2 linked regions of the Prosthecobacter dejongeii genome follow. The protein of the gene in region 2 interacts with the protein of the main gene of each other region in a pairwise test. Links are inferred from orthologs where the notes say so. Each region holds a gene or a part of one and is shown on either strand. Other genes may lie near its edges.

Region 1 (5,795 bases), on a different replicon or contig from region 2:
GGCGCTGCCCATGCGGCCATTTGACTGAGGGGCTGGCTGAGTGGTCTGACGTGGGGGAGCGGGAGGTGTCTGATACTGCGGCACACCCGGCTGAGGTGCAGGGGGCTGTTGGTAACGAGGCTGCTCCTGGTACCGTGGCGGTGGTGTGGCATAGCCTGGCTGGGGTTGGCTATACTGACTCTGATAAGATGGGGGGGCGCTATCCAGGCTGCGTCCCCGCTGAGCATAGCCCTGTGGGGGATAGGCCTGCTGTGGGTAACTCTGCGGCGCCTGCGTGGCGTACCCTTCCGGCGGTGAATCGCCATAAAACACACGGCGGAACATATCGCCAAATTTGCGACCAAAAGTGGGCAGGAACTGCATCGGGCTCACATACTCGGTCTGGTAACCTGGCTGTGCATATCCCTGGGCCTGAGGGTAAGCGGGTGCCTGCGAATAGCCTTGCTGAGGATAACCCTGCTGCGGATAGGCAGGCGCCTGAGCAGGATACTGCGGGGCTGAATACTGCGGCTGAGCCCCATACCCAGGAGGGGGGGGATAGCTGTAGCCTGAGGGCTGCTGAGCATGAGCCGACGCCGCCATAAAGGACAGTGCGAGCACTCGCCAAAGCGAGCCTTTTCCATGCTCAGGGAGGAGGCGTGTATTCATATCGGTTAAGGTTTCTTAAATTTTATCTGGATCAAGGCGTTTCTTTGAACCCGAGCAACGGCCAAATGAGCCGCCCTCGGGCAAAATAAATGCCTTCATGCCATCTGACGGGAGCGTCGTCTGAATTGTTCAGATCAAGCTGTTCCTTTTCTCCGCCAGCGTGCCAACCAAGAGCGACCCATGAAGGTCAATAGAATCCAGATTTTACGCAGAGGGTGGAGACGACAGCGTTTTTCAAAAACGGGGTATCGCTCGCGATGCAACTTCTCTAAGATTTCAAAATACACCTGCCCCATCATGCGCGCAGGCAAAAGCGCATCGCGATCCACCGTGGGAAGCAGCTTAGCAGCCGCATCATACATCTCACGTGCGCGCTTGTATTCGAAGTCCATGAGCTGAATGAAGCGGGAATCATGACGCTCATGGAGAATGTCTATCTCCGTCAGACCAAAACGTTTGAGGTCCTCAAGGGGCAAATAGATGCGGCCCGTCTCACGAGCATCCTGGCCGACATCGCGAATGATGTTGGTCAGTTGGAGGGCATAGCCCAATTGCACCGCATACTCACGGGATTGTGGATGTGTGCTGCCAAAGATTTCAGCACTCACCAGCCCGACCACTGAGGCCACTTTGTAGCAGTAAGCCAAGAGCTCCTCATACGTCTCATAGCGCACATGGAGGATGTCACTGGCGACTCCATCCACGATCTCCGCCAGCCAAGCTCGAGGGAATCCATATTTGCGAGGCAGCGGCACCACTTCATCCAGCACAGGATGTCCAGGGGCCTGGCCTTCACTCACACAGCGCCGCCAGTGGGCCAGCTCCTTTTCCTTTTCTTCTTCGCTCAGGACGGTGCTATCCGCGATGTCATCCACCACGCGGCAGAACGCATAAAAGGAGATCATGTCCCGCCTGCGTTCCTCAGGCAAGCAGCCCAGGGCCATAGCCAGATTCGACTTCGCCCGTTTGGCGATTTCAGATGAGGAAAGGTTGGGATCAGTCATGACACATCAATTCGCCTGCCCATGTGAGGAGGCAGCTTTTAAACCATGACGGAGAAGAGTGAGCACAAAGGCTAGAAATAGCCAACTGCGCACAGTCGCAAGCACCAAAGCAGACAAGATGCGAATCATTCCCTGACCAAGAGCCCCTTCAGGAAACCAAGAAGCCACCCCACGAAGAGCAAAATGCGCCCACATTAATAGCGCCGTGGCACTGACCGCATAACCCAACAGTGGCCACAAAGTCTTCATGAAGACATGGGCCGTCACCTCCAGCATCACATGCAGCGGTGCCCGCAGTCTAGCCACCACGACAGGCACGGCAGCAAATAAAAGCGAAGATTCCACCATGACCCAGAGGGACCAATCCGTGCTTCCTGAACCCAGGCTCCGCCAGGCAAGGAGCCATAAAAGATCCAGCGCCACCAAAACGACCACCCCTTTCCAGCGAGCCAGTGTGTGCTCGAGTGCTAGCCATAGGTCTTTTTCATCCTCGGGCTCAGTGGGCTCCTCCCAGCCAATAACCAGACGCATCATGTAAATCTGCAAGCCTGCCATCATGCAAGCCTCTGCCAGCCAGCGAAAAGTCACCCGCAGAGTCTCCAACCATTCAGGCATCAAACGCAGTCCACTGCTGATCTCTAGCGCCAACCAGCCCCAGGCCGAAAGAGCTGCGATGATAAGAGCCCAAAATACCGCAGGGCGCTTGCGCCGTGAATCGTAGCGGTAAGGGAACTTCTTCACTCGCCACATCAGCAACGTCAGCAAAAACGGTACCGCCAGAGCCATCGGCCAGGGAGGGAAGAAACCATGCATGAAAGCTGCCATCTCCTGCGCAGCCACAGGTAGCTGGATGAGCAGGTAGGCCCAAGCAGTGTGACCGTTTGCTCCGGCATCTCTCAGCGAAATACCCCATGGCCCGATTTCACCTGAAAGAAGCAGCAAGGCCGCCATCATGGGCACGATCCAACGCAGGGATTGCAACATGTCCCAGGCTTCTGAAAATTCCTCACGCAGCGGATGCCACTTTAGATGAAGCATCAGCCCTGCCCCCAGTACCATCAGGACCAAAAAGGTCTGAAGCCAAAGGGTGTGAGTGGGATCCGTCATGGGCGAGGGCTGTATCCCTGCTGCAAAGAAAGGCCTCTGCCAAGGAGCGGTTTCATGAAGCGTGCCAAGAGTGGGTTGCACACAACTACTCACAGTGTTTTCACAGCTTATTCACGGGTTATACAGAGATGCTTAAGGAGTGGCCTTGATATTTTTTGATGAAGCCGCCCCCAGAACCCAAAAACTTTAAAAATTAGCTCAAGATTTGCTTGTGAATCGTGTCACTTTCGACATACACAGGTGCAGATTTTAAAAACAAAACGCGGCGCTGCATTCCCTCCCGAATCAGCGCCGCGTTTGTCCCTTCCCGAACCTTCCCGACCCGCAGCTACATCCCTTATGGAGACCGATCATGAAGACAGCCCCAATCCCCTCTCCATCTCAACTGAAGGCCCTGAAGGACAAGACCTCTTCCATCTCCAGCCGACCGCTTGGGATCAAATCTGTGGCATCTTGCTGAAGAAACTGGGCCACGATAACTTTCAGCGCTGTTTTTCAGGAACCACGGCGCGCATTGCCGATGGTCATCGTTTCATCGTCAATGTGCCGAACCCGATCCATCAACTTTGGATCGAAAGTAACTTCGCGGGCATCTTGGCCGATGCAGCGGCTGAAGTGCTAGGCACCGCTGCGCGTATCGAATACAGCATTGCCAACGAATTGCAGCCCATCTTCCCCGCCACAGCCAAGCAGGAGTTAAAGGCAGCACGCGTTATCAACACTCGTGCTGATTCAGACCGTCCGCTAGCCAGCCCTCATGTCACTGCTGAGGCCAATGGCACGCGCTCCTTTGCCGAAGCGGGGCTGAACCTGAAGTTTAATTTCGATAACTTTGTTGTTGGGTCCAACTGTAGCTACTCCGCCGCAGTCGCACGTGCCGTGGCAGAAAAGCCAGGCCGCATTTACAATCCCCTCTTCTTCTACGGTGCGACTGGTCTGGGCAAGACCCACCTCATGCAAGCCATCGGCCAGGAAGTGCTGATGCGCAAAAAAAAGGCCATCGTCCGCTATGTGACCTCCGAGCAATTCACCAACGAGTTCGTCGAGGCCATCAAAAAGCAGAGCTTCACGCAGTTCCGCCAGAAGTACCGCAAGGTGGATGTGCTGCTGATTGACGATGTCCACTTTTTTGAAGGCAAAGACAGCACCCAGGAGGAGTTCTTCCACACGTTCAATGAGCTCTTCAACAACGCCAAGCAGATCGTCCTCGCCAGCGACCGTCCACCGAGCGACATCAAGAACCTAGAAAGCCGCCTTGTCTCCCGTTTCGAATGGGGTCTCACCACCCAGATCCAGACGCCGGACTTCGAAACCCGCGTGGCCATCCTGCGCCGCAAGATGAGCGATTTCAATGTCCAGCTTGACCCCTGGATCCTCGAGTTCATCGCCCAGCGCGTACGCACCAACGTCCGCAAGCTGGAAGGTGCCCTCATGCGTGTGGCCGCCCACTTTTCCCTCGAAGGCGTGATGCAGAACGAAGCCGCACTAGCCGCCTTCCTGCACGACGTCATCGATGAGGAACCCACCAAGTCCATCACTGTGGACCGCGTGCAGCGCGCCGTGGCTAATCAGTATGACCTTCGCGTCAGTGACCTCACCGGCCCTCGCCGCCCCAAGAACATCGCCGAAGCCCGCCAAGTGGCCATGTACCTCACCCGTCACATGGTGAAACTGCCCCTCATCCAGATCGGCGAAGAGTTCGGCGGTCGCGACCACGGCACCGTCATCCATGCCTGTAAAGTCATCACCCAGCGCATGAGTGAAACCCATGACTTCCGTGCCATGGTGGACCGCCTCAGCTCCAAGCTGCTGGAGGCATGATCCGTATTTAAACAGATCCTAATCTGACCAGAATTTGGGCGAAGGGATGCGTATGAGTCTGCATGCCTCGCGTTTGTCTCCTCGCCCTTTTCATAACCGCCCTCGGTCATGCCGCTGATCCCTTGTGGGAATCCATCGCCCCCAGCTTCCAGCCTCCGGCTGAGTTCGCTGGTGTCTATGGCGACTATGCCAGCCCACTGAAATTCAAAGATGGCCGTGAGGTGAAAACAACTGCGGATTGGGTCCAGCGCCGCCAGGAGATTCTTACCACTTGGCACGGCCTCATGGGCGAATGGCCACCGCTCGTCGAAAAGCCTCAGCTCGACATCCTGGAGAGCCAACATCGCGACAACTTTACCCAGCACCGCATCCGCTTACAGATCGCTACGCAGCAGACCGGTGAAGGGTATCTTCTTATCCCCGATGGTAAAGGCCCCTTCCCCGCCGTCTTTGTGCCTTTTTATGATCCTGAGACCAGCATCGGCTATTCAGACAAGCCTCTGCGTGACTTTGCCTACCAACTCACCAAGCGCGGGTTTGTGACACTTTCTATCGGCTCTCCTGGGGGGGATGCCCGCAAGCCTGTGCTCACAGCCGGGGCGAAATGCCAACCGCTAAGTTACCTGGGCTATGTCTCCGCCAATGCCTGGACCGCTCTTTCACAAAGGCCCGAAGTGGATGCCAAACGCATCGGCATCATGGGCCACTCTTATGGCGGCAAGTGGGCCATGTTTGGTGCCTGCCTGTGGGACAGGTATGCCTGCGGCGTGTGGTCAGATCCCGGCATCGTTTTTGATGAAACCCGCCAGAGCATCAACTACCAGGAACCTTGGTATCTGGGACTAGATCCCACGCTGACGCGTAAGACCGGACTCATCCGCCCAGACAGCCCGCGCACCGGTGCCTACAAGGCACTCATCGAAAAAGGCCACGACCTCATTGAATTCCAGGCCCTCATGGCCCCGCGGCCCTTTCTTGTATCGGGCGGTGCGGAGGACCCGCCGAAACGCTGGGTGCCACTGAACCATCTCATTCAGTTGAATACTTTGTTAGGCTATAAAAAACGCATAGCAATGACTAACCGGCCCGACCACTCCCCCACGCCCGAGTCCAACGAGCACCTCTACCGCTTCCTTGAGTGGGCACTGAAGGCCCCGCATTAAGTGGGACCGCCCTAAAGAGCTGCAACCCATTGCACTCCACTTGGCATCGTGC
Region 2 (7,826 bases):
CCTTCATTGAGTTCGTCAATGCGCCAGCGCAGCAGATCGCCAAAGCGGATCAGCACCGGGAGCTGGGTGCCGCGTTCGCGCAGGCCCTTGACGATTTCAGACAAAGAAACCGGCTTCGGTTTCTTGCCATCCTTTAAGTTAACGACGACTTCGCCTTTGGGAGAGACATCGAAGTAACCATGACCCCATTCACGAATGCCGTAAAGGTCGGCGCTGTCGTTGATGGTCCAAGGGGCGGTTTTAGGGGGGCGGCGTTCCATGTAAGTCTGAGCGCGCGATTATGGGGGCAATCTGACGGATGAAAAGTGAAACTCTTGGGGGAATGGGAATCCTTTCTGCCTTCTGGAGGTGCAGGCGCTGCCTGAATCAACGTCTGTAGAAATGAAAACGGGTGAGAAATGCGGCCTCTAAGACTGCGATTTCCCACCCGTTGGAGCTGTGATTAACTACTCCGCCTGGCGCATGTAGGCGACGATGTCGGCCACGTCCTGGGCGGTGAGGCCGAGCTGGGTGCCGCTGAGCATGAGGGAGCGGTCCATTTTCTTTTTGCTGGCGATGCGGCTTTTCGGTACAAACTGCGTCTGGCCTCCCATGCTGCGGACGATGAGCACATCGCCTTCGGTCAGGACCATACCGTGGATTTTGATGCCGTCCTTGGTGACAATCTCCACACCGTCAAAGCCGTGGGCGATGTCTTTGCTGGGCTCCAGAATGGCCTGGGCGATGATGTCGGTCGGCTGGCTAAGACCCCATCCCTGCAAGCTGGGGCCGAATTCGACGCCCTGGTGGTTGATCTGGTGGCACATCACGCAGCGGACGACGAGGGAGGAGCCGTTTTTGGCATTGCCCTTAAGTTTCGTCACATCTTCAAGTTTCACGAGGCTAGGGGTAGCTGGGGGAATCTCGATGGTGACGAGCTTGGCGGCTTCAGGATCGAAGATGCCCTGGGCTTTGAGTTCGCCTGCGATGTTGTAGTCTTTCCAGTCGTTGGTGCTGCGGTTGATCAGCCACCACATGGCATCACCATGGATGGGAGATTCTTTGTCCTTCGCCACGGCCAGCATGGCCTGGGCGGCACTGGCATCCTGGGTGAAGGCGAGGGTGTCGAGAGCGAGCTTGCGCTGCTGGGGGCTGAGCTTGGCAGAAACGGCACGGGCCTTCACGGATTCAACGGCGGCAGCGGGGTGCAGACGCCAGGTTGCCTGGGCGAAGGCATCCGTCCATTCTTCGGCTGGGGTGCCATTGCTGGCTTTTTTCAGGGCGGCCCACACTTCGGCTTCCTTGCCCGTGCAGCCGATACCCCAGGCTTCCAGGTAGGAGCGGTCTTTGCCGCTGTAACGCTTGGCCAGTTCCACCAGGATATTGCCACTCTGAGCAAACGGCACATCGCGCATGGCGACGGAGACTTCGCGACGGACGGCGGCAGAGCCATCGGCTGCCATGCTGTTGAAAAGATCCATCAGATCTCCACCAGCGGCACGGAGTGCGCGGAGGGCAACGAGGCGCTTGTTTTCGTCATCGGACTCCAACCAGGGGCGGATGCGCAGGCTAGCGTTTTCACCCATTTGGGCCAGCAGCCAAATGGCACGGGCTGCGAGATAGGGGTTCTTATCTTCAGCCAAGGCTGCGACGGCGGCTACGGCCTTGTCTCCCTGTTCCTTGAGCTTCACAAAACCGGTGTGGCGGACGTTGTTAGCCGGGGATTTCAGCGCAGCGATCTGTCCTTCGATACTGTCGAAGTTGATCTTCGCGGTCTGGGGTTTGCTGCCTTTCGGCGCGATGCGGTAGATGGTGCCGCTGCAGGTTTCGTCCGTGTCCTGGTGACCGCCGGTGCGTTTGTCGAACCAGTCGCTCACGTAGATAGCACCGTCTGCGCCGACACAGACATCGCTGGGGCGGAAGAGGGTGTGGCTTTCGTCAGACATGTTGTCCTTGCCGCCGACGAAATCACTGCCTTTGAAGACGCCCGTAGTGTTCGTGGTGCAGAAGTCAAAACGCTCCAGTTTGAAGCCTGCGCCATCGGGTTTCGGCAGGTAACCAAAGACCACATTGCGGCCGGTTTCGCAGCTCAGCAGCAGGCCCTTCCATTTGTCGCCCAGGGCACCGTTTTCATAAAAACACATGCCGGTAGGGGCACCGCCGCCATAGACATCGCCCGCAGGGATGCTGCCGGGATCATCTTGACGCCATTCGGCCACGGGAATGGTCTGGCCGGGGCGTTTGTCGGCACGCCACTGGCGCTTGCCATCGGGGGAGAAGAAACCAAAACTGCCGCCTTCGATGAGGTGACTGACGCGGCAGGCCGGTGGATCGTCATTATCATTCAGGAACATATCCCCGAAGGAGTTGCGCACGCCTTCGTAGCTGTTGCGGTAGTTGTAACCCAGGATACGGGCATTGTGGCCGCTGGGATCAATGCTGGCGGTGAAGCCCCCGGCATACACGTGACCGTCGTCGCTCTTTTGGCCGACATACGAGTTGTTTAGATAACCGCTGCCGATGCGGAAGGTATTGCCGCTTTTGTCGCTGAACTGGGCGCCACAGTTACCGTTGCTAAAGTACCAACGGCCATCGGGCCCGGCATAGACGGAGTGCAGGCTGTGATCATGCTGGGCCTGCTCAAAGCCACTCAGAAGAACTTCCCGTTTGTCCACCGTGGGATCAAATTTCAGGTCCCGGTTCACGTCGGTATAGACGATCATGTTCGGGGTATTGGAGACGACGATGACGTTGTCAAACACGGCCACGCCCAGGGGGCACTCCAGCTCTTTCTCACGCACAAAGACGTGGGACTCATCGGCCTTGCCATCGCCATTGGTGTCTTGCAGCACGCGGATGGCATCCCCCTCACGGCTGCGGCCACTGTGGCGGCGGTAATTCACACCTTCAGCTACCCAGATGCGGCCTGCGTGGTCCACGTCCATATTGGCCGGGTTAAAAAGCATCGGCGAGGTGGCCCACACGGAGATCTCCAGGCCCTCGGGCACTTTGAACATGCTGGTATCCAGGTGTTGAGGAGTCACCTTGGCAGGATCAAAGGCGGGCGTATCGGCACTCGGCGTGAAGGCCGGTTTAGCCGCGACGAATTCCTTTTCTTTCTTGGCAGGCTTGTCGGGCTTGGCTGCTAAGACGCTCGCCGTCAGTCCGGCGAGGAGGGCAAGGGCAGTGGATGGTCGGAGCATGGGGGCGTAGGGAACGGGAAAAAGAATCTGCATCTTACGCAGAGTGATACCTTCGTGACCAGTCAGGAGTTTTTCACAAATCGAAGAAAGTTATACACAGCTGCTGTGATTGCATTGCCCACACCTTTCTCCATGGTTGCGGGGACATGGCAGAATCCGTTTCCAACCTTGTCCAGGCCGCCGCAGCTCCAGGAGAAATCCCTGATAAAGCTGCCGCCAAACCGCAGGCCAATCCCTTTGGTCGCAAGCGCAATGAGATCCCGACGGCTGAGGAACTGCTGGCGAACATCAACCGTGCGCTGCCTTTCAGTGATGAGGCTGAAAAGGGGGTTATCTCCAGCCTGTTGCAGGACCCGAACGAGCGGCTGAGCGAAAGCCGTGTTACCTTACCTGCCGCTGCTTTTTATCACGAAGCGAACCGCACGGTTTATGAAATGCTCTTGTCCTTCTATGACAAGAACCTGCCGGTGGATCCGGTGATGGTGACGAACGCCCTGCGCGACCAGGGGCTGCTGGACCGCGTGGGTGGCCCGGCGATGATCACGGAGTTGTTTAGCTTTGTGCCAGTGCCTTCGCACTACAGCTACTACAAAAAGATCGTACAGGACAAGCACGTGCTGCGTCAGATGATCCATGCCTGCTCCCTCAATATTGAGGCGTCTTATGAGCATGGGAAAAATGACCTGGAGGCAGACATCAACACCCTCATTGACCACAGTGAGCAGCGGGTGCTGGCCGTGCGTGAAGCCACCAATGGCAAGAGCGACGGCGTAAAGTCTCTGTCCGCTCATGTGGCGGAGGCGATCGACTCCATTCAATACATGCTAGAGCACCCAGGACAGTTGCGCGGGCTTTCCACTGGCTACAGCAAGCTGGACCAGATGAGCAGCGGCCTGCAAGGGGGAGAAATGTTCGTTATCGCAGCCCGTCCTTCCATGGGTAAGACCTCCCTGGCCATGAACCTGGTGGAACATGTGGCGGTGGACTGTGACAAGGCCTGCGCAGTTTTCAGTCTGGAAATGAGTGCGACCATGCTGGTGCGTCGTCTCCTGGTCTCCCGTGCACAGCTTTCCATGCAGGATCTCTCGCGGGGTCTTATGTCTCGCGCACAAATGGATGCACTGACCAAGGCGACTCGTGAACTGCAGAAGGCCAACATCTTAATTGATGACACGCCCGGTCTGGATGTGCTGGAAATGCGCGCGAAGGCACGCCGCATGAAGAAGCAGCACAACATCCAGATGATCATGATTGACTATCTACAGCTCATGACTTCGAGCAGCCGACGAGCTCAGGATAACCGCCAGATCGAAATTGCCGAAATCTCCGCCGGGATCAAAGGCATCGCCAAAGAGCTGAATGTTCCCATCATCGTCTTGGCCCAGCTCAACCGTGCGGTAGAGTCCCGTAAAGGGCAGCGCCCAGTGCTTTCAGACCTTCGTGAGTCCGGCTCCATCGAGCAGGATGCCGACATGGTGGGCCTGCTCAGTCGTGAAGACTATGCCGGGGGCAAGATGGAAGTGGGCACCGAGGAAGAGGAGGAGCGTAAAAAAGGCCAGGCCGTGCTGATTCTGGCCAAAAACCGTAACGGTCCTACGGATGATGTTCCTCTGCGATTCATTGACTACGCTATGCGCTTCGTGGAGCGTTTCCCTGAAGAGAATGAGGCAGAGTCTCCGTAGAGAGAGGCTCGATTGGGTAGATCCAACGAGGCATAAAAAAACGGCCCTTCAGGACTGAAGGGCCGTGATGATTAACACAGAAGCGGTTAGGCCAGTTTGATGGCTTCGGTCTTCTCCATGGCAGCCGTTAGGCCAGCCCAGCCTTCGGTGCGCTGAAGCTGGAACATGTGAAGATAAAGGGCCACCTGCTGCGGTGGGTAAACGGCCAGGAGAGCATGGATGCCTTCGGTGGCTTTTTCCTCGGAGATTTCTTCCGGCAGTTCATCCACTTGGCCTTTGCCATCGTGCTGGATGCCAACGGCATCCAGGAAGGTGATGAGCATGGCGCCCTGGGACTTCAGCAGCCAGATTTGCAGGATCTGCTCGGCGACTGGGTCGTTGGTCTTCATGTAGAGCTGGCTCAGCAGCCACTCGGCCTGCTGGGCGCGGGATTTTTCCAGGATGAACTGAGGGCGCAGCTTGCGGGCCTGAGTCAGGGACTGGATGACGGCACGGTAGGCCGGGCGCTCGTCGGATTGCAGATAGGTGAGGATCTGCTGGCGGAGTTCGGGTCCGATGGCCTGGAGGATTTGTTGGGCTTTCATGCGCCTGGGTTCAGATAAGGGGTTGGAATTGGGCGTGGTTGCTACCACGCTGGCCGGGGGGAGGCAACAGGCAATGTCACGCCCTAGGTCACGCAATTTTTTTTGCTCTCAGCTTCCGGGTTACAAAAAAGGGTGCGTAAAGGAGGCTGTAAAAAACCGCACACAATAGTACGAGGCTGCCGATGTACCACGGCCAGGGGCCGAGCACATCCATCAGGCTCGCCTGTTCTGGCTTGTGGCATAGAAAAGCAAAATTACTGTTTAAGGTCGCATTGATCACGCCCACGATGAGCGCATAAAACAAGGTGAGGCCAACCATGCGGGGCACTGCCCAAGCACGAGGGGAGCAGCGCAGGGATGTGACCATGTGCAATGCTGTGACTACCACGCCGCCGTGTAAGAAAAAGAAAACGATGAATCGAGGTTCGGGAAAATCCACTTTGAGATTGGGCGTGATGAGGCCCTGCAAGGTGCCTGCAAGGCCAAAGAAATACACGATTTCGGCGGCTAATCGGTTGTGAGTGAGAAGGGCAATGCCACCAGCAATGCCGGCGACATCACAGAAATGCAAAGGTAGTCCGGTATCCCAAAGCAGAGTCCCGGCCTGCCAGTGGAAATAGGCAGTCCCAGGCCAATTCAGTAGCAGGAGGATGCCCAGGAGACGTTCAGCCAATGTGGCGCTAGGTGGGTGAAATCGCCGCAGGCAGGTCAATACAATGAGGGCCACTAGGCAAAGACCGAGAACGGTGAGATGGCTGGGGCCAAAAGCATGAAAAGCAGGGGGAGGCATGCGCAGGAAAGGGGAATACAGAGCAGGGTGTAAACCACAGTTGGGAATTCGTCGAGGTCATCATCTCCTCGGTATGAGTCCTCTCTCTGAGAACGGTGCCCTTTGATCGGAGTGGAAGAAGAGTCGAAAATTACAATCGCCATTCTTTCCCCATCTCCAATAACATCACCCACTTAACAGGAGAAGGCTGACCACCTTCAGATTTCATCTTCATCTCCCTATGGCCTTACGTCCCAAAGCTGCTGGCAATGCCTTCCTGATGTTTCTGGGGCTGCCTTTCATTTTGGCGGGCCTGGCAGTGGGGGTTTTTTATGGGGGTATGTTGTGGGACTGGTACCAGGCCCGGGCGTGGGTGGAGGTGCCTTGTATTCTAGAAAGCAGTACTTTGCGTGATCACATGGAGCGGCGCAGCTCGGGCTCCACCCGTGACACGCTGATGAACGAAGCGGTGGCCAGCTACCGCTACACATATTTGAATCGCCAGTATCAAGGGGATCGAGTCTCCTTCAGCCTGGGGGCTGATAACTTTGGCGATTTCCAAGAGCGTGTCTCCAATGTGCTCATGGAAGCGCGCAATTCAGGCGGTGCTTTTCGTTGCTTTGTGAGTGTGGTGCGGCCTGAGGAGTCTGTGCTGTTTCGTGAAGCTCGGTGGACGCTGTTGCTTTTTACCAGCGTGTTTCCGCTGCTGTTCCCTCTGGTGGGGGCAAACTTTTTTTGGACGGGACTGAAAGCGAGGAGAGAGCGTGCCCGCCTGCATGGACTGCAGAGCCGATATCCTGGCCAACCCTGGCGGTGGAAACCGGAGTGGGCGGAGGACTGGATCCAGCCCCAAAATCGTTCGTTGCCCTGGGTGTGGACTGCGGTCACGGGATGGATGTTTTTAGTCTGGGGGCCAATGCTGTATGCACTGATGGTGGACAGTGATGTGACGTGGGCAAATCCAGTGAGCCTGATCGGTTGTCTTCCGGCAATCCCCCTGGGCGTGTGTGGCGTGCTGACACTGCGCACCTGGTGGCAGCATGAGAGGCCAGTGCCTCAGGTGCATGTGGAGCCTCTGCCGATTCTGACGGGCGGCCCACTTTTTGCCGAAGTGGCTTTGCCTTTGAAGGAGAGGAACCTACCCTTACAAAGCGTGCTGGAGGCGCAGCTTTCCTGTTATAAAGAATCGAAGGTGTGGGACCACCGGAGAAACACAAGCATACAGCGGGAGCTTCGCTGGAAGGATACACAAAGCGTGCAGATGCTCTCCGCTATCCATGAGGAACGGGGCTCTCGCGTGACCGTGGCATTTGATATTCCGGCTTCCATCCCCGCTGAGGACCAGCAGCCGATCGGCACCGCAGAGTTTGATTTTGTCTCCTGGGTCTGGGAATTGGAATTGAACTGGGATGGGCAAAAATGGAGCTATGACATGCCTGTGTATGCTCCCAATCAACCTTTGGTTGCGCATTCTCCTGAAGCTCAAGCGGCAGCCCAAGGACAGCGGGAGGTCCAAGAAGCTCAGAGTGCGGCGTTTAGGTTGTGGCAGATGCAAAATCTGGATGCCGATGAACTGCAAATGCACTTGGCGAAGCGGCACATTGATTTT

The links.
Region 1: the proteins of dnaB (region 2) and dnaA interact in binary tests that used the Escherichia coli proteins (3 or more experiments, as listed by UniProt). The link is inferred for Prosthecobacter dejongeii from one-to-one orthologs.

The regions. Positions count from the first base shown.
Region 1 is NZ_JACHIF010000002.1:574,169-579,963, reverse strand. The notes cover bases 2,526-5,339. They hold dnaA (chromosomal replication initiator protein DnaA), read left to right. Parts: upstream 2,526-3,098; coding sequence 3,099-4,580; downstream 4,581-5,339. Other genes in these bases: HNQ64_RS07560 (prolyl oligopeptidase family serine peptidase), read left to right, coding at 4,643-5,339; HNQ64_RS07570 (hypothetical protein), read right to left, coding at 2,526-2,759. Also shown: HNQ64_RS07580 (hypothetical protein), read right to left, coding at 1-648; HNQ64_RS07575 (phytoene/squalene synthase family protein), read right to left, coding at 783-1,652; more of HNQ64_RS07570, read right to left, coding at 1,659-2,525; more of HNQ64_RS07560, read left to right, coding at 5,340-5,743. UniProt on the Escherichia coli protein: Plays an essential in the initiation and regulation of chromosomal replication. Binds in an ATP-dependent fashion to the origin of replication (oriC) to initiate formation of the DNA replication initiation complex once per cell cycle.
Region 2 is NZ_JACHIF010000009.1:15,224-23,049, reverse strand. Bases 2,680-5,596 are described here. They hold dnaB (replicative DNA helicase), read left to right. Parts: upstream 2,680-3,328; coding sequence 3,329-4,864; downstream 4,865-5,596. Other genes in these bases: HNQ64_RS18315 (YwaF family protein), read right to left, coding at 5,537-5,596; HNQ64_RS18320 (hypothetical protein), read right to left, coding at 4,951-5,448; HNQ64_RS18330 (PVC-type heme-binding CxxCH protein), read right to left, coding at 2,680-3,182. Outside these bases: speA (biosynthetic arginine decarboxylase), read right to left, coding at 1-260; more of HNQ64_RS18330, read right to left, coding at 447-2,679; more of HNQ64_RS18315, read right to left, coding at 5,597-6,238; HNQ64_RS18310 (DUF3592 domain-containing protein), read left to right, coding at 6,459-7,826. UniProt on the Escherichia coli protein: The main replicative DNA helicase, it participates in initiation and elongation during chromosome replication. Travels ahead of the DNA replisome, separating dsDNA into templates for DNA synthesis.